3 regions of the Mesorhizobium sp. B2-8-1 genome follow, and region 1 is predicted to be linked to each of the others. Evidence: predicted binding sites of a transcription regulator. Region 1 holds the regulator's gene; each other region holds the start of a gene.
What was found. The regulator PhoB, encoded in region 1, activates phosphate uptake and scavenging genes when phosphate is short. The targets are predictions, from matches to a motif close to TGTCATNNANCTGTCAT.
Positions count from the first base shown of each region.

Region 2: the regulator PhoB is predicted to act here: its motif matches at 1,594-1,610, upstream of ugpB (sn-glycerol-3-phosphate ABC transporter substrate-binding protein UgpB).
Region 3: the regulator PhoB is predicted to act here: its motif matches at 4,447-4,463, upstream of FJ428_RS03945 (LTA synthase family protein).

Region 1 is NZ_VFTX01000015.1:29,575-35,395, forward strand. It holds gene pstC (phosphate ABC transporter permease subunit PstC) at 1-583, shown strand, start outside; gene pstA (phosphate ABC transporter permease PstA) at 587-1,438, shown strand; gene pstB (phosphate ABC transporter ATP-binding protein PstB) at 1,435-2,238, shown strand; gene phoU (phosphate signaling complex protein PhoU) at 2,264-2,971, shown strand; gene phoB (phosphate regulon transcriptional regulator PhoB) at 2,991-3,680, shown strand; gene FJ428_RS28675 (ROK family protein) at 3,688-4,929, opposite strand; gene xylF (D-xylose ABC transporter substrate-binding protein) at 5,189-5,821, shown strand, end outside.
Region 2 is NZ_VFTX01000004.1:62,146-67,966, reverse strand. It holds gene ugpB (sn-glycerol-3-phosphate ABC transporter substrate-binding protein UgpB) at 31-1,335, opposite strand; gene FJ428_RS12090 (ATP-binding protein) at 1,729-2,853, opposite strand; gene kaiC (circadian clock protein KaiC) at 2,850-4,343, opposite strand; gene FJ428_RS12080 (circadian clock KaiB family protein) at 4,327-4,650, opposite strand; gene FJ428_RS12075 (Crp/Fnr family transcriptional regulator) at 4,912-5,670, shown strand.
Region 3 is NZ_VFTX01000001.1:816,519-822,339, forward strand. It holds gene rpsF (30S ribosomal protein S6) at 1-275, opposite strand, end outside; gene FJ428_RS03940 (pilus assembly protein) at 725-2,434, shown strand; gene FJ428_RS03945 (LTA synthase family protein) at 2,480-4,408, opposite strand; gene fabD (ACP S-malonyltransferase) at 4,685-5,626, shown strand; gene FJ428_RS03955 (CopG family transcriptional regulator) at 5,666-5,821, shown strand, end outside.

The DNA.
Region 1 (5,821 bases):
AATCATCTACGGCATCTGGGGCCTGTTCGTGTTCGCGCCGTTCCTGCAGACGACGGTGCAGCCCTTCATCATCAAGCTTTTCCACGACGTGCCGGGACTCTCCAGCCTGTTTGCCGGCCCGCCCTACGGCATCGGCCTTCTGACCTCGGCGATGATCCTTGCCATCATGGTCCTGCCCTTCATCACCTCGATCACCAAGGATGTCTTCGACACGGTGCCGGCGGTGCTGAAGGAATCGGCCTACGGCATCGGCTGCACGACCTGGGAGGTCACGCGCCGCGTCGTCATCCCCTATACCCGCGTCGGCATCATGGGCGGCGTCATGCTCGGCCTCGGCCGCGCGCTCGGCGAAACCATGGCGGTAACCTTCGTCATCGGCAACGCCCACCGCATCAGCGCCTCGCTGTTCGCGCCCGGCACGACGATCTCGGCGACCATCGCCAACGAATTCACCGAAGCCGACGGCGATCTCTATACGTCTTCGCTGGTGGCGCTCGGCCTGATCCTGTTCGTCATCACTTTCCTGATCCTTGCCCTTGCGCGCTACATGCTGCTGCGCATGGACAGCCGCACGGGAGCCTGACCGATGTCGACGGCCACATCGCTTCACAATCGACGCAAGCGCAGGAATGCCGTGATGATGACGCTATGCGTCACGGCGGCGGGCATCGGCTTGGCCTGGCTGGCGCTGATCCTCGGCGCACTGCTCTATAAGGGCCTGTCGGGTGTTTCGCTCTCTGTGTTCACCGAAATGACACCGCCGCCCGGCGATGCCGGCGGCCTGCTCAATGCCATCTACGGCAGTATCATGATGACAGTCATCGCCGTCATCGTCGGCACGCCGATCGGTGTCCTCGCCGGGACCTACATGGCCGAATATGGCCGCTTCTCGCGCCTCACCACCGTCGTGCGCTTCATCAACGACATCCTGCTGTCGGCACCCTCGATCATCGTCGGCCTGTTCGTCTACGAGTTGCTGGTGCGGCCGATGGGACATTTCTCGGCGATCGCCGGTGCCGTCGCGCTGGCCATCCTGGTCATCCCGGTCGTCGTGCGCACCACCGAGGACATGCTCAACCTGGTGCCGAACGCCCTGCGCGAGGCCGGCGCCGCGATCGGCGCGCCGCGCTGGGTGGTCATCCGCTCGGTCGCCTACCGTGCGGCGCTGTCGGGTATCGTCACCGGCATATTGCTGGCCATCGCCCGCATTTCCGGCGAGACGGCGCCGCTGCTCTTCACGGCGCTCAACAACCAGTTCTGGTCGAGTAATCTCAATGCGCCGATGGCCAGCCTGCCCGTCACTATCTTCCAGTTCGCTCTCAGCCCCTACGAGGAATGGCAGCAGCTGGCGTGGACCGGCGCACTCATAATCACCCTTACGGTTCTCGGGCTGAGCATCTTCGCCCGCAGCCTTACCGGACGCAGAGAGGACAGATGAAACCGATGTTGTCCACCGAGTTGAACACGCCCGAAGTCGCGGTCGAGAAAGCCAAGATCGAGGTCAAGAACCTCAATTTCTACTATGGCCAGTCGAAGGCGCTGAAGGATATCAGCCTGTCGCTGCCCGAGCGCAGCGTCACCGCCTTCATCGGGCCTTCGGGCTGCGGGAAGTCGACGCTGCTGCGCGTCTTCAACCGCATCTACGAGCTCTACCCGAGGCAGAGCGCCGAGGGCCAGGTGCTGCTCGACGGCCAGAATATCCTCGACCGCTCGCAGGACCTCAACCTGCTCAGGACCAAGATCGGCATGGTGTTCCAGAAGCCGACGCCGTTCCCGATGTCGATCTACGAGAACATCGCCTTCGGCGTCAGGCTCTATGAGAAGCTCAGCAAGGCGGAGATGGACGGCCGTGTCGAGCAGGCGCTGAAGCGCGCGGCACTGTGGAGCGAGGTCAAGGACAAGCTCAACGCCAGCGGCCTCAGCCTTTCGGGCGGCCAGCAGCAGCGCCTCTGCATCGCCCGCACGGTGGCGGTGAAGCCGGAGGTCATCCTGCTCGACGAGCCTGCCTCGGCGCTCGATCCGCTGTCGACCGCCAAGATCGAGGAGCTGATCGACGAGTTGCAGGCCGATTATACGATCGTCATCGTCACCCACAACATGCAGCAGGCGGCGCGCGTGTCGAAGCAGACCGCCTTCATGTATCTGGGCGAGCTGGTCGAGTTCGACCGCACCGAGAAGATCTTCACGTCGCCCCGCGAGAAGCGCACGCAGGACTATATCACCGGCCGCTTCGGCTGATCCCAGGCATACGAGGACCAAGATCATGGCCGAACACACAGTCGCAGCCTTTGACGAAGATCTCGGACAGATCAGCAGGCTGATCCGCGACATGGGCGATCTCGCCTCATCGATGGTCGGCGGCGCGACCAAGGCGCTCCTGAATTCCGACAACGCGCTCGCCCAGCGCGTCGTCTCCGACGACGCCATCATGGACGCGCGCCAGCGCGAACTCGACGACCGCGCCATCACCCTGATCGCCAAGCGGCAGCCCATGGCGGACGATCTGCGCCATGTCGTCGGCTCGATCCGCATGGCGGGCGATCTCGAACGCATCGGCGATCTCGCCAAGAACATCGCCAAGCGCGTCGGCACCGTCGGCCTTGCCGCCACGCCGCGCGACCTGTCGCACTCCATCGACGCCATGGCGCAGCTTGTGCTGATCCAGGTGCAAGGCGTGATCGAGGAGTATGCGGCGCGCGATGCCGCGGCACTTGCGAAGCTGCGCGCCGACGATGAACGCATCGACGTCAAATACACGTCGGTCTTCCGCGAGCTGCTGACCTACATGATGGAGGATCCGCGCAACATCACCGCCTGCACGCATCTTTTGTTCTGCGCCAAGAATCTCGAGCGCATCGGCGATCACGTGACCAACATTGCCGAAAATGCCTATTATGTGCTGACCGGCACGCAATTGCCCGCCAATCGCCCGAAGCAGGACGAGACGGCGATGTCGGCGCCAGCGGCTTGACGGCAGGGGTGACCAGTCGATGATCGCGCCATGCATCATGGTGGTGGAGGACGAGGAGCCGCTGGGTGTGCTGCTCCGTTACAATCTGGAATCGGAGGGTTATCAGGTAGAGGTGGTGACGCGCGGCGACGAAGCCGAGATCCGCTTGCAGGAGAATGTCCCTGACCTTCTTGTGCTCGACTGGATGGTGCCGGCGGTGTCCGGCATCGAGCTCTGCCGCCGTCTCCGGATGCGGCCCGAGACCGAGCGGCTGCCGATCATCATGCTGACGGCGCGCGGCGAGGAAAGCGACCGGGTGCGCGGTCTCTCCACCGGCGCCGACGACTATCTGGTCAAGCCGTTCTCAACGCCGGAATTCATGGCACGCGTCAAGGCGCTGCTGCGCCGCGCCAAGCCCGAAGTTCTGTCCAGCGTGCTCAAGGTCGGCGACATCGTGCTCGACCGTGAATCGCACCGGGTCTACCGCAAGAAAAGCGAGATCCGGCTCGGGCCGACCGAGTTCCGCCTGCTCGAATTCATGATGCGACATCCCGGCCGCGTGTTCTCGCGCAGCCAACTGCTCGACAATGTCTGGGGCGAAACGATCTATATCGACGAGCGCACCGTGGACGTGCATGTCGGCCGGCTGCGCAAGGCGGTCAACAATGGCCGCATGCCTGACGTGATCCGCACCATTCGGGGCGCGGGGTATGCGATTCGCGAAGACTAGGGATATGTCACGCAACGTTCTCGCCCACGCCTGATTTCGCCTGTGCCCCCGGCGCGAAAATCTCCTGGTCGACGAAGGTCAGCGCGCGCATGGCGCAGCCCTCGCGGATCAGTGGCAGTTCGTTCGGCTCGGTGTCGAAGGAAATCGATTTCGAGTGCTGGCCGCCGGCGGTCTGGGCAATGGCCTCGCGCAGAGCCGGCTCGATCAGGTCGAAGGCGGCGGCGCTGACGCCGACCATGGCGACCGGCGCCGGATCGATCAGCGCGAACAGGCTGCCAAGGCCGTAACCCAGCGCCTCGCCGGCCTTGCGGTAGGCTTCGCGCTCCGGCCCGTCCTTTTCGCGCGCCGAGGCCGCCAGGGTGCGCATGTCGGCGTCGCTGACGTCGACGGGCTCGGTGTCCTCGCCAAGCTGCCTCGCGTTGCGCCAGATGGCATAGTTGCCGGCATAGGCCTCGACGCAGCCGCGCCGCCCGCAGCGGCAGAGCGCCCCGCCGGGGCGATGGATCATGTGGCCGAACTCGCCTCCGGATGAATGGGTGCCGGTGAACAGTTCACCCTTCAGCACCAAGCCCATGCCGATGCCGTGCGACAAAAGGATGGCGATGAAGTCGTCGCGGTAGCGCTGGGGATCGCGCCAGCGCAGCGCCACCGCCATCATGTTGCAATCGTTCTCCATGGTGGCTGGAATGCCGAACTCGGTCTCCAGTATGTCGGCGAAGGCGATGTCGGTCTGCGGCGTGATCGGCGACCACAGCATGGCGCGCGCATCCGTGTCGGTGATGCCCTGGATCGCCAGCGCGATGCGGGCGATGCTGCCGACGTCGAGGTCGGGATCCTCGAACCGCCGCCTGACGATGGCCACGCATTCGCCGATCAGCGCCTCGCGCGACAGGGTGAGCGTGTCCAGCCGGCGCTGCTCTTCAGATATCACCTGGCCGGCATAGTCGATGACGGCGACGGAGAGAAAATTCAGCGACAGCACCACGGTCATCACCGCCGCGGCTTCAGGGTTGAGGCCGAGGCCGACCTGCGGCCGGCCGCGTTTCAGAGCACCGGCCTCGCTCGGCTTGCTCTGCGCCAGGATGCCTTCGCCAATCAGGTCGGAGGAGATCGCCGATATGGTGGAATGGCTGAGCCCGGTGGTCGCGGCAATCTCGGTGCGCGAGGGCTGCCCGGCACGGCGCACGGCCGCGATCACCATCGCCCGGTTGCGTCGGCGCAAATCATCGTGGCGGATTCCGACCGACATGTTTCTCGCATCCTCCCCGTCGCCGCGTTCTCTCCCCAGGACCCCGACGACCGTCAAATAGTGGCAGAACCGGCCTTGGCTGTCATTATTTATTCCGGAGCTCGAAAAAAATTCACGAGGACATCAAAATACATCAGAATCGACGTTGACAGCGTTCCGACGATGGACCAGTGTTTTTTCGAGGCTCGAAAAAATAGAGCCTTTGTGCCGGCCTACGGGCCTGTTTGGTCGCGCCATACGCGGCGCAGGGAGGATTAAGATGAAGAGATTCACAGCCGCCATCCTGGCGGGTGTCGCCATGTCGCTGACGCTCGCGTCGGTCGCGCAGGCGAAGGACAAGGTCATCGGCGTTTCCTGGTCGAACTTCCAGGAAGAGCGCTGGAAGACCGACGAGGCCGCCATGAAGAAGGCGATCGAAGCCGCCGGCGACAAGTATATTTCCGCCGACGCCCAGTCCAATCCCGGCAAGCAGCTCACCGACGTCGAGAGCCTGATCTCCCAGGGCGCCAATTCGCTGATCATCCTGGCGCAGGACGCCTCCGCCATCGGCCCGGCGGTGCAGAAGGCGCTCGACGAAGGCATTCCGGTCGTCGGCTATGACCGCCTGATCGAGAACAAGGACGTCTTCTATCTGACCTTCGACAACAAGGAAGTCGGCCGCATGCAGGCCCGCGAAGTGTTCAAGGTGAAGCCGGAAGGCAACTACGTCTTCATCAAGGGCTCGGGTGCCGATCCGAATGCCGATTTCCTGTTCTCGGGCTCCATGGAAGTGCTCAAGGACGCCATCGACAGCGGCAAGATCAAGAATGTCGGCGAAGCCTATACGGATGGCTGGCTGCCGGCCAACGCGCAGAAGAACATGGAGCAGTTCCTGACCGCCAACGACAACAAG
Region 2 (5,821 bases), on a different contig from region 1:
AGGACTATAACTCGATAGGCTCGACGCGCCCTAATTCCCCAGCGCTTCCTTGATCGCCGCGTTGCCACGCGTGACCGCATTGTCGAGCGCCTGCTGGGCGGTTTCCTGGCCGGCAAGCATCTTTTCGAACTCCTCGTTCTGGATGTCGCGCACCTGCGGCAGGTTCGGCAACCGCACGCCCTTCGAATTGTCGGTCGGCGCCTTGCCCGTCATCTGCAGGATCGGCGTCTCGCGACCGGGATTCTTGTCGTAGAAGCCGGACTTTTTCGTCGCCTCATAGGCGGCGAGCGTCACCGGCAGGTATCCCGATTTCTGGTGCAGATATTCCTGCACATCGGTCTTGGACAGATAGGCGAAGAAAGCCGCGACGCCTTTGTACTCCTCGTCGGACTTGCCGCCGAAGACCCAAAGGCTGGCACCGCCCGGCGTCGTGTTCTGCGGCGCGCCCTTGGCGTCGCTGTCATAGGGCAACTGGCCAATGCCGTAGTTCATGCCCGACTTGACGATGTCGCCTAGGCCGCCCGAGGATTCGGTGAAGATGCCGCATTCGCCGGCGAGGAATATCTGCTTGGCTTCGGAGGTGCGCCCGCCATATTTGAAGGTGCCGTCCTTGGCCAGATCGGCGAGCGCCTGGAAATGTTTGACGAAGATCGGCGAGTTGATCTTGAGTTCGACATCACCGCCGGCCAGGCCATTCTGCTGCGTGGCCCACGGCACATCGTTCCACGCCGCGAAGTTTTCCAGGTGTATCCAGGTCAGCCAGGTCGAGGTGTAGCCGCAAGCGGCGGCGCCGCTCGCCTTGATCTTTTTGGCATCCTCCCACACCTCGTTCCAGGTCTTGGGTGGGTTGTTCACATCGAGCCCCGCCTTCTGGAAGATGTCCTTGTTGTAGTAGAGGATCGGCGAGGAGGAGTTGTAGGGGAAGGACAGCATGGTGCCGTCCGGCGTCGAATAATAACCGACGATGCCTGGCAGATACTGGCTCTTGTCAAAGTTCATCCCGGCGCCGGTCAGCACCTCGGCCACTGGCTTGATCGCGTCCCGGGCCGCCATCATCACGCCGGTGCCGACATCGAACACCTGGATGATGTCAGGCGACTGGCCGGCGCGATAGGCGGCGATGCCGGCATTCAGCGTTTCGGGATAGGTGCCCTTGAAAACCGGAACAATCTGGTAGTCGCCCTGGCTGGCGTTGAAATCCTTGGAAATCTTGTCGACGACCTCTGCGTTGGCGCCGGTCATGGCGTGCCACCAGCTGATCTGCGTGACGGCGAAGGCGGAGGTTGTGGAAAGCAGGGTCACGGCGACACCGGCCGCGAAGCCAAAGAACTTCATGTTTCGTCTCCCGTTCTCATTGCTTGTCATTGGCGAAAGGGGCACTCCCGCAATGGCACTATGTGTCGTTCGCGCGCAGCGGACAACGGTTTTGTTGCGGGCAGGCGCACTTCATGTCCAGCTAAAGTAGCGTTCACTTCCGGATGAAAGTGACCCGGAAAAGGATTGCATAGCGGCTTGCTGCTTGAATTGATGTACCAGGGACCTGTCTCGAGACGGTCAGCGACCTCACCGACGAACGGCGTCTAACAGCACATGACAACGCTGACATGACAACGCTGAAAAAGGCGTCGGTTTGCTCGGTCGATGCGTGGAAATTCCCGTCCCGCGCTCAGCCTGACGGATTTGACATCGGCCAATCAGTCTGCTGGCCGGGAATGGGTCTGCCGCCGCTCAGTTCTGCTGCCGCTGGGTTCCAGAAGCGCGCGGCAAGTAGAGATGCAGGCTTGTTCCCTGACCGATTTCGCTATCGATTCGGACATGCCCACCGGATTGCTTGATGAAGCCGTAAACTTGGCTTAGCCCGAGTCCCGTACCCTGCCCTTCCGATTTTGTTGTGAAGAACGGCTCGAAAACGCGCGCCAGGGTGTCCTTGCTCATTCCACAGCCGGTATCGCGTACAGTCACGCGAACAAATGAAGCCGCCGCTGAACGCAAATCCTCCAGATCATTTGGAAAATTGCTGGTCTCAATCGTGAGAGTGCCACTGCCTTTCATTGCATCTCTGGCGTTCACGGCAAGGTTAAGAACGGCGATGTCGAGCTGGTTGGCATCGATAAGGATAGGGCCCAAGGCTGGATCCAGATTGCATTGTACCCGGATGCCGCTCCCCAACGTCCGTTCCAGCAGCGTCGTCAGCCCCTTGATACGTTCATTGAGATCAATCTGTTCCGGGACCAGGGATTGGCGTCGCGAAAAGGCAAGCAGTTGCTGTGTTAGCGCTCCTCCATTTTCGATCCGCCTGAACATCTCCTCGACCAGCAGAGCGACTTTCTCATCCGCAGGATCTTTAGCGATCTGTTTCTCCAGAAGCCGAAGGCCAGACCCGAAAACGGCGAGTAGGTTGTTGAAGTCATGGACAATGCCAGCTGCGAGGCGTCCAATGGCCTCGAGCTTTTGTGACTGGCGTGCGTTTTCTTCTCTTGATCGCTGGGCCGAGACATCGCGCAGGCTGGCAAGCAATGCGGGCCTGCTGTCCCAGGTAACCTCGACCGTACGCATTTCCACTTCTGCCGGCTTGCGGCCGGAACGGTGAACGGTGATCTCGGCGATCTCTCCGGAGACGACCGGACGGCCGAGCGGAACGTGGAGGAGTTCGTCAAGCGGCTGTCCAAAAATTACGGCTGCCGCAGGATTGGCATAGAGCACTGTTCCGTCCAAATCGACCACCAGCATCCCGTCGGCGGTATTTTCGATCAACTGGCGAAAGCTGAGCTGGCTGATGCCAGCCGGAGATGTATCTCCGGGCGATTCCAGCATTTCGGCGGCGTTTTGCGCCGTATTCAAGGCGCTCTTCATGTCGACGTGTTGTCCACGGCGGAGTCGCCGAACACATCAGGCGCGCTGTCAAAGGGCTTTCCAAGATGCATACCGCCACTGTCGATGGTGAAGCGCCGTATCTGTTTGTCGTGTTCGCTGCCGCGCATTTTCAGCACCATCATGCCGCGATGCATGAATTCTTCCTGCTGAATGTAGCGCAACAGAATGATCGAATCGGTGAGTGTGGAAATATGCTGCTCGCTAGCGCTCTGGCCTCCGACAAGCGATTTGTTGGTAGCGGTGCAAAGGCCGGCAATTTCGCGCTTCTTTATGAAGGAGGTGACGCTGATCAAGAACTCACGAAACCCGGTTTCTGGCGCGATGCGTTCCAATGCCGACAAGCTGTCGATTGCCATGCGATCGGGTTTGAACTCCGCCACCAGTTCGCGGATCATCAGAAGGTGATCCGGCAAACTCTGCGCTTCCGGATAAAGGCAGACTACCTTCAGGCGACCATCCGCCTCCATCGCTTCGAAATCGACGCCCCAGCTACGCGCGTTGCGGAAAAGCTGGCCGCGGCTCTCCTCATAGCCGACGAGCAAGGCGCGTTCGCCCGCAGCCACTCCGCCTGCTAGAAAGTTGGTGACAAGTAGAGTCTTTCCGGTGCCTGTGGCTCCACTGACAAGGGTTACGCTGTCGCGAAAGAACCCGCCGCTGCACATTTTGTCGAGTTCGGAATTACCACTGGTGACCCGTTTCGTGCTTGATTGCTGCTCCAGGCGCAATGATGACAGAGGCACAGCTACGATGCCCTGTTCGGCGACCAGCGTTATGGGCACTTCGCCCTCAACGTGACGGCTGCCGCGCATTTTCAGGACTTCTATGGTCCGCCGACGGCGCTCGCGATCAAGGGCATTGCGAAGGATCACGACATTGTCTGCGACGAACTCCTCTATTCGGTGACGGGAGATTTCACCATATTCACTGTTGCGTTCCGCGGTCATAAGGACCGTCAGCCCTTCTTTCTTCAGCGCGGTCGCAATACGTAGAAGTTCGCGGCGCACTGCCGTCTGCTCGGCTACGAAATGATCGAAAAGTTGGGTAACCGAATCGAGCACGATGCGCTTTGCCCCGGCGCTTCGGCTCGCGTGCAGAATGCGGGTCAGAAGACCGGCGAGGTCGAAATCGCCCACAACCACCTGGTCCTGATCGCGCGGGCTCGCATCGACGAAAACAAGCTTGTCCGCCGCTCGCCAGCCGCGGATGTCCCAGCCGAAGCTCGCCATGTTTACCTCGATCTCGGTTGGCGACTCCTCGAAAGTGACGAAGACACCGGCCTCATTGAGACCGGTGATGCCATGCGCCAGGAACTGCGTGGCGAATACGGTCTTGCCGCTACCGGGCGTGCCGCCCACGATGGTGGTGCGTCCGCGCGGCAAGCCACCCATCACCAAGTCGTCAAAAGCCTCGATCCCTGTATTGACGCGTTCAAGAACCGGGTCGATAGAGATCTCATCCGTCGCGGTCATGAATATCATCCTTCTTGCGAAAACCGAAATAGTCCAGAACCTGAGCGATATTGCTGATGTCGCCCACCAGACGGCGCGGGGGATCGGCGGATTCGTCGGAGAGCGTCGGCGTTGCTAGTATCCCTGCTCGCTCCGCCTCATGAGGATGTTCCAGGATATCGAAGATCTGGATTTCAATGGATGCGCTCATCTCCTCGATTATCTTCAGGCGGCTTTCCAGTGCCCGACGAGCACCGGGCGTGTCTCCGGCGATGTAGAGCCGGAGAAGGGGATGGGCCCCTGAAGCGGGCGGTTGTTCCGGGTTCATATCTCACGCTGGTTGCACGGGTTCAGTATCGACGTGCTCTACGCGACACGCCAGCAATTCAACCGCAGGGCTTTGTTGTCCGCCTTGGGCGATCTTCTAGCATTTCGCCTGGAGCCGACGCGCCACAGCTCGCGCTCGATGGGGCCTGGATCAGCACCCCTGTCACTTCTTAGACATTCGCGCTTTGCGCGTCTGCGCACTAGTGGACATTTCTCCGGTTATTGGGATATGGGCCGCAAGCGATCGTTCGGAGGAGTGTAAATGGAAGCCCGCGCCCACATAGACTCCGGCATGATCGGCAACAATCTTCTGCGGGCACTCACCGCGGCAGATTGGGCAATCCTCGAGCCTTGGCTGGATGAGTGGTCGGCCCCCACCGGAACACTGCTTTATGAACCTGGTGACACGGTTCGCCATGCATACTTCCCGAGAGGTCCCAGCCTGATTTCCTATCTCGTCGTGCTGAGCGACGGGCGTGCGATCGAGACGGCTCTGGTCGGACGAGAAGGGGCAATTGGCGGAGTTGTCAGCCAAGGCAGGCTCCCAGCTTACGCTCGCGCTGAAGTACAATTGGGAGGTTCGTTCTTCCGCATCGACCTGCTTAACCTTGAAGAGGCGAAGTCCAGGTCGTCGACGCTACGGAATCTGTTCGCGCGGTACGCGGACTGCCTGATGGCGCAGATGTTCCAGTCCGTGGCCTGCAATGCCGCGCATTCGATCGAGCAACGGACAGCGAAATGGCTGCTGGCCGCCATTGATCGGACGGGCACTCCCGATCTGGCGCTGACACAAGAACAGCTCGCCGTAATGCTCGGAGTCGGCCGGAGCTATTTGAGCCGCGTCATACGCGATCTGAAAGAACACGGTCTCATTGAGACCCATCGTGCCCGGATCGTCGTTCGCAAGGTCGACGGCCTGCGGTGGCTTGCTTGCGAGTGCAATGCGGCGGTCAGTCATCACTTCGACGAAGTATTGAAGGGCGTCTATCCCCTGCCGACCAACGGCTCGTCTGGCCGATAGCACAAACGGCTCGCCATATATGTCCTTAAGGTGAGTCCCTGGACGCCGAGGCTTGGACTACTATCTCGGCAAGCCGGCGCCGATCCAGGCATTCGACGAATTGACCGGGTCGGCTCAGGCCGCCGCGGATGGGCTGGGCGGAACCGTTGCG
Region 3 (5,821 bases), on a different contig from region 1:
TTGATGGTCAGGAAACGCAGCACGTCCTCGGACAGGCCCATCTGGCGCTCCATTTCGTTGAGCGCTGCCGGCGGGCAGTCAAGATCCATCAGCGTGTAGTATGCCTTCCGGTTCTTGTTGACCCGGTAGGTGAGGGACTTCAGTCCCCAGTTCTCGACCCGGCCGACGGACCCGCCATTGGCGGAGATGACGCCCTTGTACTGTTCGACAAGCGCATCGACCTGCTGCTGCGAGAGGTCCTGCCGGGCAAGAAACACATGTTCGTAAAGAGCCATTATGTCTTTTCGCCTTTCTTCGTTTCTCTCCCGGTTCCCGGCGGCAAAAGCCTCTGCAACTTCTCTGACCCGCCAGGAGCGGGGAAGAAAGGAGCATGACGAGACGGTCGAGAGCGGAGACACGGGAGGCGGAAGCGCTTCTGGCTTCACGCGAAGGTTTTCGAAAACCTCCGGCCCTCCGTTCAGCCCCCAGCTGGGACCGGCAGATTGGCGGCGTCTATATAGCAATCCACGTGGAAGGCAAGAGCAGGCGGCAATCCCGGATGTCGCAGGGCCGGAAAACCGGCATGTGCGGCGATAGGACTCCGTGGTTCCCGGAAACCAGGCCTTAACCACCATGACAGGTTGTATGGGGTTGCGGCCCCGGCATCAACCGCCGATTCATCATGTCTGGCGCAAAAAGCGGCATCCCGCTGTCAGCAACGGGCTAGGCATTTCCGGGGGTAAGGATGCTTCTCAAGAAATTCTGGCGCTCGAAAAGCGGCAACTTCGCGCTTTTGCTCGGGATCGGCTTGCCGGCCATCCTGTCGGCGGTGGCCTTCGCAGCCGATGTCTCCACCATCATGCGGGCCAAGAGCAACCTGCAGAATGCGCTCGACGCGGCAAATCTCGCCTCCTCGCATCTCGGCGATCTGGACATCACCCGCACCGACGCCTTCAACCGCTATTTCCAGGCCAACGTAGCCGGACATGGCGAACTCACAAATGCGCGGGCCACGTTGACGGTCGACAGGGGCGTCAACTTCGTCAAGACGAAGGCCGTCGCCTCGGCTGACGTCGATTTGAACTTCGCCTTCCTGCTCGGTGAGAGCAGGCACATCGTGGTCGATGCCTCGGCGGTCGAATCGAACAACCAGCTCGAAGTCGTGCTGGTTCTGGACAACACCGGCTCGATGGCCGGCGCCAAAATTGCTGCCCTCAAGACAGCGACGGACAATCTGCTCAAATATCTGGAAGCGGCGCAATCACCGACGCGCAAGGTCCGCGTGGCGCTGGTACCCTTCGTCACGGCTGTCAATGTCAACGGCGACGGGTTCGACCCGTCCTGGATCGACATGGACGGCAAGTCATCCACCAATGGAATCAATTTCCCCGTCATCAACGACAAGCGTCCCAATCATATGGCGCTGTTCAGGCAGTTGATGAAAGATCCGGCCTCTGCCGCCAAATTGACGGGGTGGAAGGACGGCAAGGGGGAGGATACGGGTTGGAAAGGCTGCGTCGAGGCGCGGCCTGGTGTCCTTAATATCGCCGATACGCCGCCTGATCCACGTTACCCTGACACTCTGTTCGTGCCTTATTTCGCGCCGGACAGTCCGGGAAAGGGGACGAGACCTTCCAGCGGCTATTCAAACGATGCCTATCACTACAACAATTCCTTTATCGACGACGCCCCTGATGAGGCCAAACTTGCTCGGAATGGCGGACTGAATATTCTCGGAATAGACCTGAGCGGCTTGCTTGGAAGTGCTGCCGGGCTTTTGCGGGGTGATCTTGAAACAGTCGCCAAATATGTGGCGCCGCAGAACACCGCCATTGCCACCGCGGTCACAAACGATCCAAACGCCTTGCAATTGACGGTGGGGCCAAACCGGTCCTGTCCCTCGCCAATCGTCCCCTTGACCGAAGACTTTACAAAACTTCGCAACGAGGCCGCCAAGATGCTTGCATGGGCGGGGTCCGGCACCAATGTTTCCGAGGGCCTGGCCTGGGGCCAGCGGGTGTTGTCGCCGGGTGCGCCATACGCCGAGGGTACGCCTTGGAAGACGCCTGGGGTGAGCAAGATCGTCATGTTGCTCACCGACGGCGAGAATGTCGTCTACGGCGCCAGCAACGAGACGACCAAGTCAGACTATACGTCCTATGGTTTTCTCGCGGGCTCAACCTATGGCGCTGCCGGTCGGCTTGGATCGGACAATCAGACCACCGCCGCGCGCAATGTCGACGGATGGACCAAAAGCGTCTGCACGCAGCTGAAGAAGCAGGGCGCCGAAATCTACACGATGGTGCTGCAATCCGACACCGCCGCCAACCGCACGCTCTACAGCGCGTGCGCCTCGGATCCCAGCGACTACTATGCCGTCAACGATCCAAACAAATTGCCGAACGTGTTCCAGCAGATCGCCAACAAATTCTCGAAATTGCAACTGACGAATTGAACGCTCGACCCCGCTGGGCGGCATCCTGGAAGGATGCCGCGAATTTCAGCTCATATGGGCGACGACCTTGTCCACCGTTTCGGGGAAGAAGTCGGGCGCCGCGTGGCGTTTGCCGAACATCATGTCGTATTGCAGCAGCCGGAAGTCGCGGATCGCCGGGTCGATCTGCTTTTGCCGCGCCCAATCGGGCGTGGCTTCTCCCGCCGGCGTCAGCAGCAGATTGCGGTCGACCACGCGGTAGCGTTCGCGCATCTCGCCCAGGAAGCCGGTATAGTAGGGGTGGGTGATGCCGGCCGTTTTCAGGATGTGATAGGGCAGGAAGGCGGGACTGACGGCGCCCATGTCCTTGGCAGGGCCTGTGCGGTTCGACCAGATGACCAGTGGCGTCTGATGATGCTCCAGCGCCGCCTCGGCGGAAGCCTCCTTGCGCGGCGCGACATTGTCCTTCATGAACCCGGTCTCTACATAGACCGGCCCAAGCGGCGGCAGATGGTCGCCGAAGAAGGCGATGACGGTGGGGCGAGAGCGTTTCTTTGCCCATTCGACCAGGCGTTCGAGACCGCGGTCCGCGTCGGCCGAGCCCTCGGTGTAACTCAGCAGCGATTCACGCGCCCATTGGCTGATCGGGGCCTGCACGGTGTGGGTCGGATTATAGTAGCGGTTCGGCTCGTAAGGGCCGTGGTTCTGCAGGCTGACGGCAAAGAAGAACACCGGGGCATCGCTGGCATCGGCCTCGCTGATGATCTCGTCCGTCATCGCCGCGTCGGATGCCAGCGGCCCGCGCTTTTGCATCGGCGGCAGCGTCTCTTCCGATCTGAAGTCGTCGAAGCCGAAATCGGCATAGACCGCGCCGCGGTTCCAGAACCAGTTGGTGCCCGGATGGATGGCGCGCGCCCTGTAGCCCTCCCTCTTCAGGAAGGTCGCCAGCGACGGCGTCGGCGTGCGCACATATTGCTGGTAGGGGATGCTGCCGGCCGGCAGGAAGGCGTTGGAGAAGCCGGTCAGTGCCTCGAACTCGATATTGGCGGTCATGCCGCCGAATTCGGGTGAGAACATGGAGCCCGAACGCAGCGCCCGCACGTTGGGGATCGGATCGGGCGTGATGGTGACCCCGGGCAGCTTGGTCGGATCCCAGAAGGATTCGCTCATGACGACGATGATGTCGGGCTTTTCCTGGGGCACCGAGGCGGTCACCTGCGGCCTGTCGATGGCCGCGATCGCCTTTTCCGAATAGCCTGGCGGCGCCGAGACATGCGCCATCGGCACGTTCAGCGCGAAGGCGAGCGCAAAGCCGTTGGAGGCGTAATTTTCCTTCTGGTCCCACATGATCGGGATGATCTGCAGCCGGTCCCGGGTCCAGGAGAAGGTGGCATAGTCCATGATCGAGACGAAGAAGGCGAGCAGCGGCACGGCCAGCGTCAGCCGGGCGAGACGGCCCTTGCGGCTGAGTATGGGCACTTTTCGACGCCAGACCCGCCAGCCATAGATGAGCAGCGACAGGCCGGCGACGATGCCGACAATCATGGCAAGGGCAGTCATCGGACGGTCACGCACCAGAAGCGGCAGCAGCGCCACGATCTGGCGGGAGTAGAGGAAATCGGTCGGGTAGAGGGGATCGCCGAGATAATGCGATTTCTGGTGACCGATGAAAGCCAGCGAGAGCGTCAGCGGCGCGACGATCATCAGGCTTTGATAGCTGCGGCCGAAAACGGCATCGAGGCCGACCAGAACCAGTGCGAACACCACGATCGTGGTCCAGCCCGGCTTGAGCGGCTGCAGGAAGAAGGAAACCGTGCCGGCGAAGTCGCCGCGCACGATCAATTCGATGGCGAACACCAGGATGGCCGCGATCAGCAGGCTGGTCAGCCCATAGCGTATGGTCGGCCACTTCCGTCCCGGCAGGTAGCCGGTGGAAGGATCGTCTTCCAGAAACTGTGGCGCGGCTTTGCCTGCGCCTTTCGAAATCCTAGCCACTTTAACTTCCCCACCCAGCGACAGACCCGTCACTCGATTGTCATGGAATTGTCACGCAAAGCTAGCGCCTGTGGCGGAAATAAGAAGAGCCAGCAAACGATTCGTGAGCGGTTTTCATCAGGAGTGATCGCCAAAAAGCCTTTTGGAACAGGCACTCGGCCGGCAAAGCTGCCAAGGGGCCGGGTCGAACCGGGCTTGACTTGGCAGGCCGCGTTGCGTCACAGGCAGGAAAATTCGTGTATCAGGCAAGCAGAACCGAGCTTTGGGAGCCCACACATGGCCGTTGCATTCACCTTTCCGGGACAAGGCAGCCAGGCTGTCGGCATGGGCAAGGACCTCGCCGATGCCTTCCCCGAGGCGCGTAGGGTTTTTAGCGAAGTCGACGACGCGCTCGGCGAAAACCTGTCGAAGCTGATCTGGGAAGGGCCGGAAGAGACGCTGACGCTCACCGCCAACGCGCAGCCGGCGCTGATGGCCGTATCGCTGGCCGCGATCAGGGCCTTGGAAGCGCGCGGCTTCTCGCTGAAGGACAAGATTACCTACGTCGCTGGCCATTCGCTGGGCGAATATTCGGCGCTTGCCGCCGCCGGCTTCGTCTCAGTTGCCGATGCCGCCAGGCTGCTGCGCATCCGCGGCAATGCCATGCAAGCGGCGGTGCCCGCCGGCGAAGGCGCCATGGCGGCGATCATCGGACTGGAGCAGGCCGATGTCGAAGCCGCCTGCGCCGAGGCTGCCAAAGGATCGGTCTGCCAGATCGCCAACGACAATGGCGGTGGCCAGCTGGTGATTTCCGGCGCCAAGGCAGCGGTCGAACTGGCTGCCAAACTGTGCACGGAAAAAGGCGCCAAGCGAGCGCTGATGCTGCAGGTCTCCGCGCCCTTCCATTCGGCGCTGATGGCGCCCGCCGCCGAGATCATGCGCGAGGCGCTGGCCGGGGTAACCAAGAACGCGCCTGTCGTGCCGCTCGTCTCCAATGTCACGGTCACTCCGACCAGCGATCCCGAAATCATTGCGCGCCGTCTGTTCGAACAGGTGATCGGCCGCGTGCGCTGGCGCGAGACAGTGGAGTGGTTCGGCGCGAACGGCGTCACCACGCTCTATGAAGTCGGCGCGGGAAAAGTGCTTTCAGGGCTGGCCCGGCGCATCAACCGCGAAATCGCCACGGCATCGGTCGGTTCCGCGGCCGAGGTCGAAACCGCACTGGCGGCGCTCGGGTGAGGCGCCGCGACTGAATTTGACGAACTCACGAGGTTTGGCATGCCTGTCTCAATCCGTCTTTCTGCCGAAATCGAACAGCGCCTGGACTCCTTTGTCGCTAGGACAGGCCGCAGCAAAGTTGATTGTTTGTGCGAACTCATCCAGCGCGGCCTGGACGATGTGGAAGATTATGACTTGGCGGCCGAAGCTGCAGGA